DNA from 2 places in the Ureibacillus thermophilus genome. Region 2 is predicted to be linked to the other one. Evidence: riboswitches for the same ligand, from Rfam matches in the RefSeq annotation. Region 2 holds a riboswitch; the other holds the start of a gene.
What was found. Region 2 has a riboswitch for preQ1 ahead of queF (preQ(1) synthase). Riboswitches for the same ligand answer to the same signal wherever they lie in the genome.
Positions count from the first base shown of each region.

Region 1: another riboswitch for preQ1. It lies ahead of DKZ56_RS04405 (QueT transporter family protein); the one in region 2 lies ahead of queF (preQ(1) synthase).

Region 1 covers NZ_CP036528.1:892,392-903,200, forward strand. Annotated here, with positions in the region: gene trpD (anthranilate phosphoribosyltransferase) at 1-512, opposite strand, end outside; T-box leader at 602-826, opposite strand; gene DKZ56_RS04405 (QueT transporter family protein) at 1,292-1,780, opposite strand; PreQ1 riboswitch class I at 1,788-1,831, opposite strand; gene DKZ56_RS04410 (ABC transporter substrate-binding protein) at 2,195-3,214, shown strand; gene DKZ56_RS04415 (ABC transporter permease) at 3,251-4,240, shown strand; gene DKZ56_RS04420 (ABC transporter ATP-binding protein) at 4,272-5,066, shown strand; gene DKZ56_RS04425 (NERD domain-containing protein) at 5,267-6,235, shown strand; gene ilvA (threonine ammonia-lyase IlvA) at 6,534-7,793, opposite strand; gene DKZ56_RS04435 (YjiH family protein) at 8,017-9,369, opposite strand; gene DKZ56_RS04440 (solute symporter family protein) at 9,591-10,809, opposite strand, start outside.
Region 2 covers NZ_CP036528.1:2,864,659-2,875,467, reverse strand. Annotated here, with positions in the region: gene DKZ56_RS14515 (fluoride efflux transporter FluC) at 1-92, shown strand, start outside; gene DKZ56_RS14510 (DUF2200 domain-containing protein) at 109-459, shown strand; gene DKZ56_RS14505 (alpha/beta fold hydrolase) at 520-1,299, shown strand; gene DKZ56_RS14500 (DUF5412 family protein) at 1,512-1,643, shown strand; gene DKZ56_RS14495 (hypothetical protein) at 1,706-2,086, shown strand; PreQ1 riboswitch class I at 2,226-2,271, shown strand; gene queF (preQ(1) synthase) at 2,355-2,855, shown strand; PreQ1 riboswitch class I at 2,861-2,904, shown strand; gene queC (7-cyano-7-deazaguanine synthase QueC) at 2,959-3,639, shown strand; gene queD (6-carboxytetrahydropterin synthase QueD) at 3,626-4,096, shown strand; gene queE (7-carboxy-7-deazaguanine synthase QueE) at 4,089-4,817, shown strand; gene adhP (alcohol dehydrogenase AdhP) at 5,058-6,074, opposite strand; gene DKZ56_RS14465 (hypothetical protein) at 6,338-6,493, opposite strand; gene DKZ56_RS14460 (VOC family protein) at 6,663-7,034, shown strand; gene DKZ56_RS14455 (phosphoribosylaminoimidazolesuccinocarboxamide synthase) at 7,282-7,968, shown strand; gene DKZ56_RS14450 (asparaginase) at 8,194-9,162, shown strand; partial or broken gene DKZ56_RS14445 (DUF4372 domain-containing protein) at 9,932-10,201, shown strand; gene DKZ56_RS14440 (RrF2 family transcriptional regulator) at 10,456-10,809, shown strand, end outside.

The DNA of each region.
Region 1 (10,809 bases), 1.0 Mb from region 2:
CCAATGGCTCGACGAACTTCGCCAATGCGTTTCAGTTTCGGGTGAACATTAGGAGCGTATAGAAAAGCGATGCCTTCCTGTTCTAGCAACTGAGCAGATTCTTCGGCAGTGAAATCATTGTGTATGCCCAATGCTTCCAACACATCCGTGCTGCCGGAAGAACTAGAAATTTTTCGGTTACCATGTTTTGCGACTTTCACACCGTTGCTTGCCAACACAAAGGCGGAAGTGGTGCTGATGTTGAATGTATGAAGTCCATCGCCTCCAGTGCCGCAATTGTCAATATAAGACCCTTTTGGAACGGGGATTTTGATGGCATTGGATTTCATTACGATGGAAAGGGCAGCAACTTCTTCCGCGGTTTCGCCTTTTTCGCGAAGAGCCAATAAAAATTCCGCGATGTCTTCTTTTGGCGTTTTCTCTGCAAAAATGAGTTCAACGGCTTGGATCATCTCATCGTAAGACAAATCTTCTTTTTGTTGAACACGTTTTGTAAAAGCTTGAATGTTCATTCTATCATCCTCCAAATTTAATAAATTTGAAGCTTAGATAGAATAGCCGCAATAAAAAAACCTCTGCAAATGGGCGCAAAATCCCATTTGCAGAGGACGACGAACAGGCCGCGTTGCCACCTCTGTTGAAGTAGTTGCTACTTCCACCTCAGTGTGCTTAAAAAAGCACTTCCCTGTAACGCGGGAAAGACGTCAACCACTTGCGCAGTTGCTCTCGTAAGGCCCATTCACGAAAGGTATGCGCTAGTTCCCACCAACCACTAGCTCTCTTAGGCATACGCATTTCGCTACTTTTCCTTACTCATCAATTTCAGCTCGGCTATTCTCAACTAAACTCAGGCTCAACTCAACAATCGGTGCGGTGCTGCGCTTCCACAGCCTTTCTCCGCCACGAACAATTTAGTTGAAAATTATTTTATTCAGAATTTGCATGAATGTCAATAATTTTCGCTCAATTCAAAAAGAAAGATGCGAAAAGAGGCTGGGACATAAACAAAGAATTAAAGGGGTAGTTGAAAGGGTTTTGATAAATATTTGATATAACTAAAAATTGATTGAAGTGACGGGGCGACTCCTGCGGGAACAGCCCGTGTCTCGAGACACCGCAGGAGCGAAGCAATGAGCTCCGAGGAGGCTCGAGCCGGGCCCGCGGAAAGCGTCCCCGGAACGGAAATCAATTTTAATAACATATCAAAAAAACATCATTTTCTCCTTGGAGAAAATGATGTTTTTTTAGATTTGTCCCAACCTCTTTTTTAGATTTGTCCCAGCCTCTTCTATCATGAATCGATTAAATTTTTAAAGTTTAATCGTTTATCAAGCAATTTCATAATCGGAATGCCAATAAGCAGCACGACAGCTTCTCCGATGGCCGTCGAAAGCCATGAAAGCCAGAAAGGAAGATCAAGCGCCAACTTTAATTCCAAGGCGATAATCCACATCATGAAAGTAAAGACAAAAGAGTTCATCAACATACGATAAACAATGTTTTTTACAAATTTGCTAATGATGATAAGAGTCGTTAAACAGATGAGGGAGTGGGCTACGCCGAACACTAAATCGAACCAGCCAAGAGGAGAGAATAAGTTTGAAATAAACACTCCCAGCACAACCCCTAACATATAGCGGGGATTGAAGGCGATTAAATGGTTAAAAATTTCCGCAATGCGAAATTGAATATCACCGAAGCTCAAAAAAGAGAGCGTATAAGTTACGGCGATATATAGTGCAGCAATAATTGCAGATACTGCTAAGAATTTTGTTTTCATCATGATACACTCCTTAGTTTTTTATCGTGGGATTTTGCGAACCACGGTGTGTGAACACACAAAAAAATATTATATTACATTTATCGAAAAATCACAAATTGGATTTTTGAGCAATTGAACCTATATATAGGTGTTTTTTATTACTGAAAAAGTTCACGATTTTTTCACAAATTATTCATTATTTTTATATAATATATTTTCTAGAAAATTCACGCAATTTATTGGTTGAAAGCACTAAATTGCTATTTTTGAAAGAATAAAAAGAACATTTTTAATTTCAGAAGATTCCTAATGTTATTGACTGTTCTTTTATGAAAATGTAATATAACGTTAAACTTCGCTTTATCAATTTAAAGCGACAAAATTTATATTAAAAATAGTCAGAAAATTTGAAGAATAACAGGGGGGAAATTTATGAAGAGCAGTATGAAAAAGCTATCATTTTTATTGCTCGGTTTATTGCTGCTTTTAGCTGCTTGCGGCGGTAATGACAATACATCTGAAAAAGATGAAAGCAAAGGTACTGATACGAAAACAGAAGAAACAAAAACTTACAAAATTGGTGTAACGCAAATTGTTGAACACCCATCTTTAAACGCAGCATACCAAGGATTCCAAGATGCGTTGAAAGATGCGGGATTAAATGTTGAATATGATTATCAGCTTGCCCAAAACGACAATAGTTTAAATACGCAAATTGCCCAAAACTTAGCAAGTGCAGGAGTTGATTTAATCTTTGCGAACTCCACTCCATCTGCACAAGCGGCAAAAAATGTAACATCTGATATTCCAATCGTTTTCACATCTGTAACAGATCCTGTTGCAGCACAATTAATCGATTCTATTGAATCTCCTGGAGGCAACGTGACAGGTACAATCGACCTGCATCCAGATGCTATTAAAACAACAGTAGAATTCATGAAAAATGAATTAGGCATTGAAAAAGTCGGCATGATTTACAATGCTGGGGAACAAAACTCTGTTGCACAAGTGAACCAAGTAAGAGAAATTGCTGATTCATTAGGAATGAAAGTGGAAACTACAACAGTAGCCCAAAGTTCAGAAACTAAACAAGCAGCAGAATCTTTAGTAGGCAAAGTGGATGCATTCTACATTATCACAGACAACACAGTTGTATCAGCTCTTGAATCTGTAATCCAAGTAGCAGAAAGCAATAAATTGCCGCTTGTTGTGGGCGAATTTGACTCTGTAAGACGCGGCGGATTATTGGCATTTGGATTTGAATACTATGACATCGGTTACCAAGCTGGTCAAATGGCTGTGAAAATTTTGAAGGGTGAAGCAACACCAGCAGACATTCCAGCAGAATATCCAAATACTTTAAAACTTGTTATGAACAAAGATGTTGTAGAAAAACTTGGCATTGAAGTAAAAGATGAATGGAATGCAGAGCTTGTAGAAACAGAAAATTAATAATGAATTTCGATATGTTAGGAGAGATGATTCAATATGTTTGCAGCAATGTTCGGTTCAGTTGAGCAAGGAATCATCTACGCGATTATGGCACTCGGAGTGTATCTAACATTCCGAGTGTTAGATTTTCCGGACTTGACGGTAGATGGTAGTTTTGTAACGGGGGCAGCCACGGTAGCAACGATGATTGTGCTAGGTTACCACCCCATTTTGGCAACACTCGCTGCAATCGTAGCGGGATTTATTGCAGGGTGTATTACCGGTTTATTACATACCAAAGGAAACATTAATCCGCTCCTTGCCGGTATCATTATGATGATTGGCCTCTATTCCATAAATCTAAGAATCATGGGCTTCTCAAGTGAAAATGCAACAAGCCTTCCGAACGTTCCCCTCCTAAATAGTGAAACCATCTTCACTCAATTTTCAAAGATTTGGGAACCATTAGGGATTGATTCAGCATTAAATAATATTTTGTCCAGTTTAGGTGTAAAACATTTACCTCAAACTTGGGGAACTCTTTTTATCATGATTATCCTAACAGCCATTCTCAAATTGGTTGTCGATTGGTTCTTAAAAACAGAAATTGGGCTTGCCATTCGGGCAACAGGGGATAATAAACGGATGATTCGAAGCTTTTCAGCAAATACGGACCATTTAATCATCTTAGGAGTAGGAATTTCCAATGCGCTTGTGGCATTAGCTGGCGCGTTAATTGCCCAATATTCCAAATATTCTGATGCTACAATGGGTATTGGGATGATTACAGTTGGATTAGCTTCCGTTATTATCGGGGAAGCGATTTTTGGCACAAAATCTATAATGCGTACAACCTTTGCTGTTGTCATTGGAGCCATTCTTTATCGTATTGTTTTGGCGCTTGCATTGCGCATGCAGTTCCTCGATGCAAGCGATATGAAGCTGATTACGGCGATTATTGTAATCTTGGCGTTGATTATTCCTCAAATGATTGAAAAACAAAAAAATAAGAAGCGAAAAGCGAAACGACTCCAAGCCAAAATTTAGCAGCTACGACAGAGAAAGTGGGGCGAACACTTTGCTTAAACTAGAAGGTATAACAAAAATCTTTAATGAAGGCACTCCGGATGAAAAAATTGCATTGAATCAAATTAATCTCCATTTAAAGCCAGGAGATTTCGTGACGGTCATCGGAAGTAACGGCGCCGGAAAGTCAACGATGATGAACATGATTTCTGGGGTGTTAACACCGGACGTAGGAAAAGTATGGATTGATGGAAAAGATGTTACGAGTTTGTCTGAGTATAAACGTTCTCAGTATATTGGGCGCGTCTTTCAAGATCCGATGGCAGGGACAGCACCATCTATGACGATTGAAGAAAATCTCGCCATTGCATATGCCCGAAATGCGAATCGTACTTTACGTTTAGGGGTGAATCGGGAGCGGCGGGATTTCTTCCGCACAGCCCTTGAAAAATTGCATTTGAATTTGGAAAACCGTTTAAATGCAAAAGTCGGGTTATTATCCGGTGGGGAAAGACAAGCGCTATCCTTATTAATGGCCACTTTTACGAAGCCGTCTATTTTGCTTTTGGATGAGCATACAGCGGCGCTTGACCCTTCCCGTGCGGAATTGATTACAAAATTAACAAAGGAATTGGTGGAAGAAGACAATTTGACAACATTGATGGTAACCCACAATATGCAGCAGGCTATAGATTTGGGAAACCGTTTGATTATGATGGATAAAGGGCAAATTATTTTGGAAGTGAATGAAGATCAAAAACCAAACTTAACTATCCCTGACTTAATGGCGGAATTCGAACGCATTCGCGGCGAAAAAATGACCACTGACCGAACATTGTTGGGGTAAAGTTGATAAAGATAGAAAACCAGCTCTTGGGAACGAGGGCTGTTTTTTTTTATTTTTTGAAAGATTGGGGGAAATGTAGATTTTCAAGGTTTTGGGAAGCCGAAAATTTATGTTTGGAACATTGATCGAGGGTAAATTCTGTTTTTCAAATTTTGCCAATTCATCGCTTGCTAAATAAAATAGGGGCAAGGGGGGATGGGATGATTATTTTGGAGCGGAAAAAACCTGTAAAGCTTTTTCTGTTGGAAGCATTGCTAAGAAGATGGCAAGAAAGCGAGAGGGATTATGGATATTTTCGGGAACTTTATTTGCAAATGAAGAAAGGATATGAGGGGGAATTGAAGCTTGACCGCGAGTGGAAAGAGTTGATCATACCAACGGAATATTATTTGTTTCATCATTTTGAAACAGAAAATACATATGGGCATTCCCATCAAATTGATACGCTATTTATTTGTCCGAATTTTTTATGGCTATTGGAAATAAAAAATTTTTCTGGCCGCATCGATTTTCAAATGGAGAGGAATCAATTAATACGGACGCGATTTGACGGTACGACCGAAAGTTTGCGAAACCCCATCGATCAAGCGGAAAGACATATCCGATTTTTAAAGGGTAAACTGGAAAAGTTGAACATGCATTTACCGCTTGTTTATTCGATTGTTATTGCGGATGCAACCATCATTGGCCCTGTTTCGAATGCGATTTCCGTGTTCCATTTAGGGGAATTGCAGAGCAAATTGAATGCACTTTATCGCCAATACCCCAAAAAGCTTTCCTCACAGCAAATGGAACAGTTAAAAGATGAATTGGTGAAAATACAAAATCCAACAAAGTGGAGTCCGCAAATTGATGTGAGAAAAATTAAAAAAGGCGCCCTTTGTAAGCAGTGTGAATATCAAACGGTGATGTATTATAAAAAAGGCCGCTTTATTTGCCCGAAATGCAATTTTAAAGATAAAGAGACTTTCATTGAGGCTTTACATGATTACGCTCTATTGATTAAACCGTGGATTACAAATGCTGAATTTAGCCGTTTTTTTAATATTCATCCCAAAACGGCTTACGAATTGATAAAAAAACTGCCTCTTCAACAAAAGGGAGAAAAGCGGGGAAGAATTTATATCATCCCTGAAAATATACTGGATTGGAAAAGGAGATTAAGATAATTCTGTGGATATTGTCATAAAAATTAGGGTTATGTTCACAAAAACAGGGGATATTGTCACAAAATCTGGAGATAAAAAATCAAAACAAAAAGAGGTTGGGACAAATCTAAAAAAACATCATTTTCTCCAAGGAGAAAATGATGTTTTTTTGATATGTTATTAAAATTGATTTCCGTTCCGGGGACGCTTTCCGCGGGTCCGTCACGCCAATCAATGTTTCGTTAGTTCAATTTTTTATCAAAACTCTTTCAGCTACCCCTATCATTTTTTTGTTTATGTCCCAGCCTCTTCTCTATCATTAAATCAACAATCCAAATAATGTGCTGTCTTTATTCACTTCTTTAAAATCGAATCCATTCACGCGCATGCGGTCGATTAAGCCTTCATAATCTTCAGGTTTGCTGATTTCGATTCCGACTAATGCAGGCCCTTCTTCTTTATTGTTTTTCTTCGTATATTCAAAACGAGTGATATCATCATTTGGGCCAAGCACCACTGTTAAGAACTGACGCAATGCTCCTGCCCGTTGTGGGAAGTTGACGATAAAGTAATGCAATAAGCCTTCGTATAGCAAGGATTTTTCTTTGATTTCCTGCATGCGGCTGATATCATTATTGCCTCCTGTGATAATGGCAACCGCCGTTTTTCCTTTCAACTGGTCTGCGTAGAAATCAAGAGCAGATACTGGCAGTGCACCGGATGGTTCTGCAATGATGGCATGTTTGTTATATAAATCAAGAATTGTTGTACTAACTTTACCTTCAGGGACTGTAATAATATCATCTAAATATTTGCGGCAAATTTCATATGTGATTTGTCCAACGCATTGAACGGCTGTACCGTCGCAGAATTTATCAATTTTTTCTAAAGCGACTGGCCCTCCATTTTCAAAGGCTGCTTTCATGCTTGGTGCGCCTTCTGGTTCAACGCCAATTACTTTTGTAGTAGGCGAGATATTTTTAATATAGGCAGCAACCCCGCTCATGAGTCCTCCGCCGCCAATGCCTCCAAATACAAAATCAAGAGGTTCATCTATATCATTTAAAATTTCGACGCCGACCGTTCCTTGTCCAGCGATAATATCATAATCGTCAAAAGGATGAATGAAAATCATATCATGTTCTAAGCAATAATCCATGGCTGCATTGGCAGAATCATCAAATGTATCGCCAGCCAACACAATTTCCACATAATCGCGGCCGAACATGCGCACTTGATCAATTTTTTGTTTCGGTGTAGTCAGTGGCATAAAAATAGTCCCTCTAATTTTCAAATGGGAGCAGGAATAAGCCACACCTTGGGCATGATTGCCGGCAGAAGCGCATACAACGCCTCGTACACGTGCTTCGTTTTCAATTTTTTTAATTTTATAATAGGCGCCGCGCAATTTAAAAGAACGCACTGATTGCAAATCTTCGCGTTTAAAATAAATATTTGCACCATACTTTTCTGACAAATATTCATTTTTTTGCAATGGTGTATGAAGGACGACATCTTTTAACTGATGTTGTGCTTTTAAGACGTTCTCGACTGTAAAACTTTTATCCGCAACTTCCATTTAATTTTAACCTCCATAAGTATCAGCATTTATATATTTTATCATAAAATTCGTGATTTTACGAAATTTTAAATATATAAATAATATACAGAATAGTCTAAAGACCGCTTTTGAAAAAATCAAGGACGAATCCATAAAAGACGAAAAATTTTAATTAAAAACGTTTTCAATATAATGCGTAAAAAAACCACCATTTTCCCCAAAGAAAAATGGTGGTTTCGAGTTAAAAGATAAAATGGGCAATGAGGGCCACAATCGGAATGGAAATGATCGTGCGGATTAAAAAGATCATGAACAAATCCCATAATTTTAATGGAAGTTTTGTACCTAAGATCAGCCCGCCGACTTCGGACATGTAAATCAATTGAGTGACGGAAACGGTTGCGATGAAGAAGCGTGTTAATTCCGACTCGATTCCGGCACCCAAAATAGAAGGCAGCAGCATATCCGCAAAACCGATGATCATCGTTTGGGCTGCATCTTCTGCATAAGGGATTTGGAACAACTGCAATATTGGTTCAAAAGGCATTCCCAATACTTTAAAGAAGCTTGTGTATTCCGCAAGAATCAAAGCGATTGTACCGAACGACATAATGACAGGCGTAATGGCAATCCACATTTCCAACACATTTCGAAAGCCGGAGCCGGCCACTTTCAATAGGTTTTGGTTGCTTTCGGCTTTTTCCAACGCATTTTTCAAACCGAAAGTAAATACGTTGAACCCTTCTGGAACATCCTCACGATGACCTTCCGGAGAAGAGCCGTCAAAGTATGTATCCGGCTTATTTCTCAAAGGATAGATTCTCGGCATGATTACCGCCAAAATCAGCCCAACCAAAATGACTGTCCCGTAAAACTGTAAGAAATATTGGCCAAGATTCACTGTTTCAACAATCACAAAACAGAAGGTGATGGAAACCACAGAGAAAGTTGTTGCAATGGTTGCCGCTTCCCGTGCGGTATAGTTGCTTTCCTCATATTGTCTGCTTGTAAGAAGTACCCCGATTGTACCATCGCCGACCCATGAAGCCAAACAGTCGATGGCGGCACGTCCGGGAATTTTGAAAATCGGGCGCATGATTTTCACCATCATGGAACCGAAAAACTCCAACAATCCAAAGTCCGTCAGAAGCGGCAAGAGCAACCCTGCAAACAGGAATAATGGAAACATCATTGTCACCAAGCCGCCATCCGGATTCAATAACAAACCGGACGTATTCTCGCTGGTGAAAGCTTCAGGTCCGATTCGGAATAAATACAGTGTCGCGAAAATGACCGCCAGCACCCGCATGATTGTCCAAAACAGGCGGGTGCGGAATAATGTATCAAAAATCGTCACTTTCCCTGATTGGGGGATAAAGTGCATTACGATTGAACCAACAGCAGCAATTATAAATACTATATACGCAAACCAATGGATAAAAGAAACGACTTTTCCTGAAAGACCATTCGCCAGAAGCGCGATTGGAACTTTGAGTCCATCCGGCGTATTCACAGGAATAATAAATAAAAAGATCCCTAAAACCGAAAGACATATGAACAGTAACCATATATATGGATGGAATTTTTTTTTCATAAGTACCCCTCATCAATTTTGTTTTGCATATTTATACACTATAAATGCTATTTATACGAATGTCCATATATAGAGAAAAAGAAATTATATTCCGAAATTTTATACTTTTTGTACAATTTTTCTGTGATAAGGATGGAAAAGCATGTCTTGATGCAAAAAGAAAAACACACCATCTTTTGTATATAAATGGTGTGTTTGGTATGAAAATCTACTATTTAATATTAATGATGCGATACTTCGGATACTGCAACACCAGTATTCGCTTTAACACGGATTTCATGGTATACTTTTTCGGCGTTTTTCGATTTATTTGAAGTCAATACAGTACCTAAATATCCAGCGATAAAGCCTAACGGAATTGTAATGATGGCTGGAACTGAAAGAGGAACTAATGGTTCGCCGACAAAGATTGCTGCACCTTCCACCGGGTTCCATACGTTTGGCCCCATTGCCCCCAATACCAAACAGGAAATCAATCCAGTTGCCATTGCAGCGATAACGCCGTTTGAATTGAATTTTTTCCAGTAAATTGTATATAGAATAACCGGTAAGTTGGCTGATGCTCCAATACAGAAAGCAAATGAAACTAGGAATGAAACGTTCAAGCTTTGGGCAAACAGCGCCAAAATGATCGAAATCACGGCAATTGAAATGGAACCGATACGAGCTGCCAACACTTGTTGTTTCTCAGTCAATTTTCCGTCTTTGATAATTTCGCCATAAATATCATGGGAAATTGCTGAAGCGCCAGTCAACACCAATCCGGACACTACCGCCAAAATTGTTGCGAATGCAACGGCTGCAACGAACGATAATAGAATGTTGCCGCCCAAATATTCCGCCAACAGTGGAGCAGCAGTGTTTCCGGCAGCGTTTTCCGCCTTGATTACATCAATTCCGACAAAATGCATTGCACCGAATCCCAGGAAAATTGTCAATGAGAAGAAAATCGCCGTAATCCAAGTTGTCCATGAAATGGATGTGCGGGCCGTTTTCGCATCTTTTACCGTAAAGAATCTCATTAAGATATGCGGAAGGCCGGATGTTCCCAATACCAACGCCATCATCATCGATATAGAATCGATCATGGAAGTGTATTTGATTCCCGGAACTAAGTATTGATCCCCGTGTTGAGTGGAAATTGTGTCAAACATTTTCATTAAGCTGAAATCAAATTTCCAGAATACCAAGAATGCCAATAGTGTTGTACCGAACAATAACAGGCAGGCCTTGATGATTTGCACCCAAGATGTGGCAGTCATACCGCCGAACAATACGTATGTTGTCATCATGACGCCGACGATAATAACGGCCAACCAATAATCAATGCCGAACAATAATTTAATGAGAGCCCCTGCACCTACAAGTTGGGCAATCATATAAAGGATAACGATTGTAATCGTAGAAGTGGCAGCGATGCCTCGGATTCGTTTTTCAGTG
Region 2 (10,809 bases):
ATAAAAAGAATTTCCTTTTGTACATAATTATTACCTACATAGGTGGAATAACTCTTACATTTTTTGGGTATTTAATAGGAATGATTTGTTAAGAAAAGGAGATTTATGATGAGAAACAATCGAATATATAAGATGAAATTTTCTGGAGTGTATCCTCTATATGTTCAGAAAGCGGAGAAAAAAGGACGCACTAAAGAGGAAGTGGATGAAATTATTCGTTGGCTAACGGGATATAGCCAAGAAGAGTTGGAGGCGCAACTAGAAAAAGAAGCGGATTTTGAAACGTTTTTTGCAGAAGCTCCCCAATTAAATCCGAACCGTTCTCTTATTAAAGGCGTTATTTGCGGAGTGCGGGTGGAGGAAATTGAAGAACCATTGATGCGGGAAATTCGCTATTTAGATAAACTGATTGACGAACTTGCAAAAGGAAAAGCCATGGAGAAAATTTTACGGAGCTAAACGGGTTTACTTCACCAATCATTTCAGCACTGAATATCCTATTCCGAAAGGAGGATATTCATGGGCTATTATGTTCCTGTGGATTCGGGTGTAAAATTATATGTGGAAGATATTAATCCATTTGGAAAGAAAACCATTGTCTTCTTGCACGGTTGGCCATTAAATCACAAACAGTTTGAATATCAGTTCAACGTGTTGCCGGCCCTCGGATACCGCTGCATTGGCATTGACTGGAGAGGGTACGGAAAGTCGGATAAACCTTTTGAAGGCTACGATTTTAACAGGTTGGCTGATGATGTGTTGGCCGTTGTGAAAGCACTGCAGCTTCAACATTTTGCATTAGTTGGCCATTCAACAGGAGGAGCTATTGCTATCCGCTATATGTCCCGCCACAATGGCTATGGAGTATCGAAACTTATCCTTGTTGCCAGCGCGGCTCCGGTCAGTTTTACGCAGGAAACGGGGCAAAGCTTCCTTGAACTAGCATACAATGACCGGGCAAAAATGATGCAAAAAGTCATTGATGGATTTTTCTTCCAATATATTACGAAAGAATTTTCCGATTGGTTTATGAACATGGGCATGGAAGCGGCCAGCTGGTCCACGATTGCTATTATTAATACATTAAGGGATGAAAAATTATATGCTGATTTATCGAAAATTCATGTTCCTACTTTAATCATCCACGGAATTCATGATAAGGTCATTCCCTTTGCCCAAACGCATGAACTAAGTGAACGCATTCCAAACTCCATCATTGTGCCATTTCAATATAGTGGACACGGAACCTTCTGGGAAGAGCGGAATAAATTCAATGAAGTATTGTGGCAATTCATTTAAAGCGAATTGGAACAAGTTTCTAATTTGCTTTTTTTATTTCAATATGGATAAAAATAAATCTTAATCAAACTTCTTCCAGCATCTAGCGTCACTCTAATTTAAAACTATATTTGTGGAGGGATAGCCACTGGAACTTGCCGCAGTAAAACCCGAAGTAAAGAAAAAAGTTCTAACTGTTTTTCTTTTTTGGTTCCTCCTTTTTGACGGGATTTTTGGCTACGGTATATATTGGCTCTTTTTTTGACTGGAGCCGGTTGAAGGACGAATTAATTGCCCAACCGATTTCTCCGGAAGGAACTTATGCGGTCAAAGCTTATTTATCTATGGGTGGGGCAACGGTGTAATAAGTCCTTGATTTTAACAGTTCTTCATGACAAAATATAAAAATAATAGGGGGTGAAATCATATGAGCAATGGAAAAACAGAGGAAATGTTAACACAGCTTATTCAAATTGTTGGCGCCATTCAATCAGAAATCCAAGGAATGAAAGCAGAAATCAAAGGAATGAAAGCAGAAATCCAAGGAATGAAAGCAGAAATCCAAGGAATGAAAGCAGAAATCCAAGGAATGAAAGCAGAAATTCAAGGAATCAAAGCAGAAATCAAAGAAATCAAAACAGAAATTCGCGAAATAAAAGAAAGACAAGACGAATATGAAATGAAAAACGAAGAGCGCTATGACGAATTAATGCGTGCCATCAATACCATCAAAGCCGACCAAGACTATATTTGGCAGAAAGCTGTTCGTAATGAAAGAGAAATAGACAAGCTCAAAAAACATTCATAATTCTTACATCCATGCTTCAGGTGCACACCCGTGAACCTGCTTATTTTTTATCTCCAACCTCCTCTTTTTCCTAAATCACCCCAAAAAACAAGTTGACTCATTTTCCAAACTTCTATACTATTAAATTGGCCCGACTAGCACGGGAGAGGTTCATAGCTTAACCCTCTATAAAAAACTATGAAACAACCAATTTCATGAGTTTTATAGAATTTATGGGTGTCCTCTCTTGTAAATGTTGGGAAACATTTTGCAAGGAGGTTTTTTTTTTATGTCTAGTCGCAAATTGGAAGATGGTCTCAAAGATTTAACCTTATTAGGAAATCAGAAAACGAATTATCCAACAAAGTATGCGCCGGAAGTGTTGGAAGCGGTGAATAATCTGCATTCTGATCGGGACTATTTTGTGAAGTTTAATTGTCCTGAGTTTACAAGCCTTTGTCCGCTTACTGGCCAGCCGGACTTTGCCACGATTTATATTTCCTATATTCCAGACAAAAAATTAGTCGAAAGCAAATCTCTCAAGTTATATTTATTCAGTTTCCGTAACCATGGGGATTTTCATGAAGACTGCGTAAATATCATAACGAATGATTTAATCAAATTGCTGGATCCAAGATATATTGAAGTATGGGGCAAATTCACGCCGCGCGGAGGCATCTCCATCGACCCATACTGCAACTACGGCAGACCTGGAACGAAATATGAAGAAATGGCAAATTATCGTTTAATGAATCATGATTTATATCCAGAAAAAGTGGATAATCGATAAATTGAATAACAGAGGTTCTTAGCTACCCTCTATAAAAAACTAAGAAGAAAACAGCATTTCCTTCTTAGGATGCTGTTTTTTTCTTTATAAAGGAGTGTCTTTAATGATATTAAAAGAAGAGAAAGCAATCGTCGTATTCAGCGGTGGACAAGACAGCACGACATGTTTGTTTTGGGCAAAAGAACAGTTTAAAGAAGTGGAAGCTGTGACGTTTGATTATGGTCAAAGACATCGATTGGAAATTGAATGTGCGAAGGAAATCGCAAAGGAAGTAGGAGTGAAGCATCACATTCTTGATATGTCCCTTTTAAATCAGCTAGCTCCAAACGCACTAACACGGGATGATATCGAAGTTGAGGAAGGGAAAGATGGCGAGCTTCCTTCTACCTTTGTGCCGGGGCGCAATTTGCTATTCCTTTCCTTTGCAGGGGTGTTAGCAAGCCAAGTAGGAGCAAAGCATATCGTAACAGGCGTATGTGAAACGGATTTTAGTGGCTATCCTGATTGCCGTGATGTTTTTATCAAATCGTTGAATGTAACAATGAATTTAGCGATGGATGATACGTTTGTCATTCATACGCCGCTCATGTGGTTAACGAAAGCACAAACATGGGAACTGGCAGACCAATTAGGTGTGCTTGATTTTGTACGAAACAATACATTGACTTGCTATAACGGAATCATTGCAGATGGCTGTGGAGAATGTCCAGCATGTAAGTTGAGAAAAAGAGGTCTTGATGAGTATTTACGTTCTAGAAAGGGTGCTTCACATGTTAGATTTTAGAATTGTTGATAAGCTTCAAAAACTAGATGAAGATATTCAAAGAGACCAATTGAGATATCACTCGAAGCGTGTGCTCGTCAGCAAGGAATTTACATTTGATGCCGCCCATCATTTGCATGCATATGAAGGGAAATGCAAAAACCTCCATGGGCATACGTACAAAGTAGTGCTTGGAGTAAGCGGATATCCGGATGATCGAGGGTTAGTTATTGATTTTGCTGACCTTAAAGACATTTGGAAAGAAAAAATTGAAATCTATTTGGACCACCGCTATTTAAATGAAACGTTGCCGCCAATGAATACAACAGCTGAGAATATGGTCGTTTGGATTTATGAAAAATTGGCGGAAGCGTTGCAGGAGAAAGGTTTTGACGGGGCGCGGGTAGAATTTATTCGACTCTATGAGACTCCTACAAGTTATGCAGAAGCTAGACGGGAGTGGATGGAAAGTGAGTAAAATTCCCGTTATGGAGATTTTTGGCCCTACCATTCAGGGAGAAGGGATGGTCATCGGGCAAAAGACGATGTTTGTTCGCACGGCAGGCTGTGACTACTCTTGTGAATGGTGCGACTCAGCCTTTACATGGGATGGCAGCGGTAAAGAGTTGATTCGGCAAATGACCGCAGAAGAAATTTGGACGGAATTGAAACGGCTTGGCGGAGACGGATTCTCTTTTGTAACGATCTCAGGCGGCAACCCGGCATTAATTCGGAATTTAGAAGGATTAGTGCGGATTTTAAAGGAGAATGGAATCCAAATTGGCGTCGAAACTCAAGGCTCTAGATGGCAAGATTGGCTGTACGATGTAAATCAAGTGACGATTTCCCCAAAACCGCCAAGTTCTGGGATGAAAACAGATTTTACTGTGCTTACTGAAATCATAGATAAGCTAAATGCCCGAAACGGCAACCAGCACATTTCATTGAAAGTCGTTGTATTTGATGAGGAAGATTATGAATATGCAAAAAAAGTACATTTAAGATATCCGACTATTCCATTTTTCTTACAGGTTGGCAATGATGACACAACTACAAAAGATCAAACGAAACTCGTTAGCCACTTACTGAAAAAATATGAAAGGCTCATTAACAAAGTAATGGCAGATGAGGAATTACAAAACGTGAAAGTACTGCCGCAACTCCATACCCTTGTGTGGGGGAATAAAAGAGGCGTGTAGGGGCCAGAAAGGACTTCTATAAAATTTGCGAAGATCCTGATAATCGCCGAATAGAGGAACATAATCGCCAAAGGAAAAAAACGTTTCTGCAGAACCCGATAATCGCCAACCAGGCAAGAATAATCGCCAAATCAACGAACATATTCGCCAACCAAAGAGGCAAACCGTCTTCTGACCGCCAAATTCTTCGAAATTTAAAAAGGAGCATGTCCAAAAGAGACTGCTCCTTCCTTTTATTTTTTAGTTCGTAAAATCGATCACCATTCGACCAGTGAACTTTCCTTGCTCCATTTCTTCCATAATATCATTGATTTCTTCAAGTTTTCGGAGGGTTACTCTAGGTACTACTTTTCCTTCAGCTGCAAATTGGAACGCTTCTTTCAAATCTTGGCGGGTACCGACGAGGGAACCGACCACTTGAATGCCGTCCAGCACAAGGCGAGGAATATCAAGATCCATTTTATCAACAGGCAAACCAACTGCAACAACCCGGGCGCCTGCTTTTACGACATCTACAGCCTGGTTGAATGGTGCTTTCGCCACAGCTGTCACAACGCAAGCGTCCAATCCTTTTCCATCTGTGATTTCAAGGACTTTTTCTTTCGGATTTTCTTTTAACGAATTCACCGTGACATCTGCTCCCATTTCTTTTGCAAAGGCCAATTTATCGTCATTAATATCGAATGCGACTACTCTTGCGCCAAATACATTTTTTGCATATTGGACAGCCAGGCTTCCTAAACCGCCAATGCCAAATACGCCAATCCATTGCCCAGGCCGGATATCCGACACTTTTACCGCTTTATATGTTGTCACTCCGGCGCATGTAATGGAAGTGGCAGCTGCCGGATCCAAGTTGTCAGGCACTTTTACCACATAATTGGCAACCACGATCGCCTGTTCCGCCATGGCTCCGTCAACCGTATAGCCGGCATTTTTTACATTTCGACACAACGTTTCTCTTCCCGTTGTGCAATACTCGCAATGGCCACAGCTTTCGTATAACCAAGGAATGGCTACCCGGTCGCCGACTTTTAAGGAAGTGACCCCTTCAGCCACTTCAACGACTTTTCCAACGCCTTCATGGCCAAGAACAACACCTGTGACATCCCCAAAATCCCCGTTTTTCACATGCAAATCTGTGTGGCAAACTCCGCAATATTCCATCTGCACCAAAGCTTCACCATGTTTAAGCGGACGTAATTGTTTGTCCACCACACTCACCGTTTTTTCTTTTGATACAACTGCAGCTTTCAATAATAATCCCCCTTTGTTTGAATTTCGTACATGGAAGCGTATCCATATACTTAAAAATAAAGATACTAGCAGAGAGTATGTTCAGCAATATAGGAAATACTACTATTTAATGTAAATAGATTTCCATTTTTCGACATAAAAAAAATAGGGAGATAAGCGCGGATTATATCTCTTTGTGAATAGTAAAATATGATTATCAAAATAAGTTTTATGGAGGACGAAAATACTACTGTTGAGTTACAAATCATCGTCTTTTGAAAAATTCATCTCTTTTCTGCAAACAATAAAAGCAATGTGGCCAATGGTCCCAATAAAAGCGAAATCAAGAACCAGTTCAATCCGGAGCGGTTTTTTCCTTGGGCAAGCCCTGCATTGATCAACGCCAAAGTGCCCCAACCAACAACATATTCATTTTCCATGATATCCTCCTCATTGATTTCTTTATATATATTATAAACCTAGAATCTAATCATGGTTATATTATATAGGAAAAAACCATATTTATAGGAAAATATTCAGTTTGAAAAATACTTAGCTAATCCATTTTTAAGGCATAATGAAATGAAAAAGCGTAAAAGGAGAATCTCGATGATCCAAATTGGAAAAATCACAATCTATGTTGAAGATCAGGAACAGGCAAAAGATTTTTGGATTAACAAAGTAGGGTTTGTATTGAAATTCGAACAGCCGATGGGGCCTGGGATGGCGTGGATTGAGGTGGGGCCTGAAAATGATTTTGCGACATTGGTGCTATACTCAAAAGCATTGATGAAGAAACAAAAACCGGAAAATGTCGCTCATCCAACCCTCCTTTTCAGCACACCGAACATTGAAGAAGCGTATGAGCGGTTGAAAAATAATGGCGTAAAGGTGGATGAACTACAAAAATTCCCTTATGGTTCGATGTTCACTTTCTATGACCAAGATGGAAATCAGTATTTGTTGAGAGAAGATAAATAATAATGTCAGCTAATCGTGCTATCTGGAGAGAAGGACTTTCCGGGTAGTCTTTTTATTTGATCCACGGCGGTAAAACGGTGTATGTCACAAGACAGCCGCTTTTAGATTCATCGGCCTCATCGCTATAATAATGAAGAAATTGTAATTAATAAAAGAGGCACTCTTGTCCGATAAACTTTGTTTGATTTATTATAAAGACAGCATCAGTTCTATCGATGAAAAGGCTAAAAGAAGAAGGAGACTTGACATGAAGCACATTTACACTGGTAAAACGAAAAATGTTTACGAATTGGAAGATGGCAACTATTTATTGGAATTCAAAGATGACGTAACAGGCGTTGACGGGGTATTTGACCCAGGTGCCAACACGGTGGGATTGACAATTGAAGGTGCCGGACTTGCAGGATTGAAATTGACGAAATATTTTTTCGAATTGCTTAATGAAAAAGGCATCCCAACGCATTTTATTGAAGCGGATATCGATAAAAAGACGATGAAAGTGAAACCGGCGGAAACATTCGGCAAAGGGTTGGAAGTGATTTGCCGCTTCCGTGCAGTGGGAAGTTTCTTACGTCGATATGGTTTATATGCACAAGAAGGGCAACCTCTTGATGCCTTTGTGGAAGTGACAATCAAAGACGATGAACGGGAAGACCCGCCAATCAGCGAAGATGCGTTGGACATGCTTGGCATTTTATCCAAAGCGGAATACAAAGTGTTAAAAGAACTTACACAAAAAATCGCCGGCATTGTAAAAGAAGAATTGGCGAAAAAAGGCATCGAACTTTACGATATTAAATTCGAATTCGGCCGTGATAAAGAAACGAATGAAATCATGTTGATCGACGAAATTTCCGGCGGCAACATGCGCGCCTACAAAAATGGCGAATATATCGAGCCGTTGGAATTGGAAAAATTGATTTTGGAAGGATAAGAAATAGGGAATGGAAGGAAAGAGTGAGTGGAGAAGATCATGGAGTGTTGCCATTCGCTCTTTTTTTGCATTTAAACCGGGAGAGAAAATGCAGCTTGATTTGAAATAATTCCCTTGGCAGCTGCAGGGGGTTTTTCTTTGGACGTGCGACAGTTGAAGTTCTTGTAACAATGGTTTATTTTGATAAATGAACGTTTATAAATTGAGAGTTTAGGAGTGCAAAAAATGAAAAAGAAAGTGGTTTTGATCAGTACGGGCGGCACGATTGCTAGCGGCGTGAATCCGGAAACGGGGCTCCTCACATCCGGCATGATGACGGGGGAAGATTTGGCCAAACAATGCGAATTGCCAACTTATATTGAATTAAATGTAGAAACCCTTTTTCATTTGCCAAGCAATGAAATGACCTTTGATCATTTAATTCAGTTAAAAGAAAAAATTGAGAAGGTGTTTGAGAATCAAGAAGTGGCAGGAGTGGTCGTGACCCACGGAACGGATACGCTGGAGGAAACGACGTATTTTCTGGATTTGACGATTGGAGACGAGCGGCCGGTTGTGGTCACAGGCGCCCAACGAAGCCCGGCCACGATCGGAACGGATGCCTTTTCCAACTTGCGCCAAGCCATCATTTTGGCTGCAAGTGATGAAGCGAGAAACTTGGGCGCGGTTGTGTTGTTCAACGAAAAGATTTTGCCTGCCCGCTATGTGAAGAAAAATCACGCCTCCAACGTGGACGGCTTCAACGCGCCGGGGTTCGGCCATTTGGGGTATGTGGATGAGGAAGAAGTCATCCTTTACGGGAAAGCGGTGAAAAGGGAAACTTATGAGCTGAAGTCCGAATTGCCTTATGTGGAAATCATCAAATGTTCATTGGGCTCCGATGGCCGCTTGATTAAGTATGCGGTGGAGACGGGAGCAAAAGGCATTGTCCTTGAAGCGTTCGGCCGAGGCCAAGTCCACCCGGCCGTTGCAGAACAAGTGCAATATGCCATTGAAAAAGGCGTCATCGTGGTGGTGACAACAAGCACGGCGGAAGGAAACGTCAAAGTGGTGTACGACACCCCAGGCACTGCCTACGACTTGCAAAAGAAAGGCGCCATCCTCGGCCGCGACTACGACAGCAAAAAAGCCCGCATGAAGCTGGCGGTGATGTTGGCTGCAGGGGTGGGGGATGTGAGGGGAAAATTTAGATAACAAAGAAGAGGATGTCTTGAAAGTCAAGAACTTTCAGGACACCTTTATTTTTAGAAACAATTATCTATTATCTTTCTTTTCCCCAGAAATGGTTGAAACAGGTTTTCTTCATCCTTTTTGCAAAGCGGATTCCTCAAAATGACTGTTCAAATATCGCTTGCTGTTTTTGGTAAACCCAGGAGCTCGATAAATAGAAGAATAGTATACTTCATCGTTTTGGCATCCAATTAGACGGCTGCATCGTAAACTGTGGCAAAGGGAAAATGGATTTTATCCACATACATTGAGTGTCCTAGTCAAAGGTTGAGATACATTTGTTGAGGGATTTAATCAAACTATTTCTAAAAATCAAAAATGATCTAACATAAATATTAAAAGAGAAGGTATTAGAGTTATAAGTAACATATTTAACACAAACTTTATGTTTTGACATAAAATACACGAATATCATTTTTATCCAAATTTTCCCTCGTAGCGAAGAGATACTTTATATGAAAATGTCTGGTTTCAAATTTATTGCTTCCTCAAAATTCAGTCAGTAATTATTTAATGAGTATAGTCTTTTTACTTATTATAATTTGTAAATTATGTAAAAAAAGTAATTATTAGAAAATATAATTAGGAAATATCACTAGTGCTGCATTAATTTAATTTTAAAATGAAAAAGACTCACAATCTTCACTTATTTTATTTTGTGAAAAGAAAAAGTCCTTTATAATGGATAAGTCAGGTGGTAACCCGTCCAAATCCACTAAAAAGGACCAAACTCATGGACAAGATTACACGAAAAACTTCATTTGGACAATGGTTTTCGCCAATAAATCTTCAATTATTTGAAGAACTGATGAAAACGATGAAATTAGATTACTATACGAAAAAATTAACGACAGAGCCATTTCTAAAATTACTGCTTTTTGCGCAATTGGAAGAAATCGAAAGTCTCCATGCGCTAAGCGATTGCCTTTTTGATGACCAACTTCAAAAAGGGGTCGACCTTCATTCTATTAGTATTTCACAGTTGTCACGGCGATTAAATGGAAGAACGGAAATTCTTCTTTAATCTGTGGTGCCACGAAGCGATGGGCTAATGGGATAGTTTAGTTGAAAAAGGGGAGAATTGTACAAGGAGACAGAATATTACAAGTAAAAAGCTTTCGGGGGAAGTGTGAAGATGAAAATTGAAGATATATATAATGATTTACCAACACTCGAAACGGAAGGACTTTAGAAATTATTTGCAATTGACAATATCAACTGTAATCATTATTATTACAGTTAGGAGGAAGGTTCATTATGAATAGCGATTTTTCGATTGCCGTTCACTGCGTCGCTTACCTGGCCCAAAAGCAAAGCCAACGAGTGACCAGTGAAGACATTGCCCAAAGTGTTTCTGTCCACCCAGCAAGATTAAGGAAAATTTTGAGCATATTAAGGAAAGAAAATATTATTACTTCTAAAGAAGGGGCAAAAGGCGGATTCTCTTTAAACGATTCACCGGAACATATTACGTTAGACAAAATATTTAAAATCACTAGTGAGGAAACGCTTGTACCGAAATGCCCTGATTCCAATGAGAATTGTCCAATAGGCAGAAACCTATCAAATATACTCATTCGCGTTTTTCACAATGCGGAAGAACACTTTTTA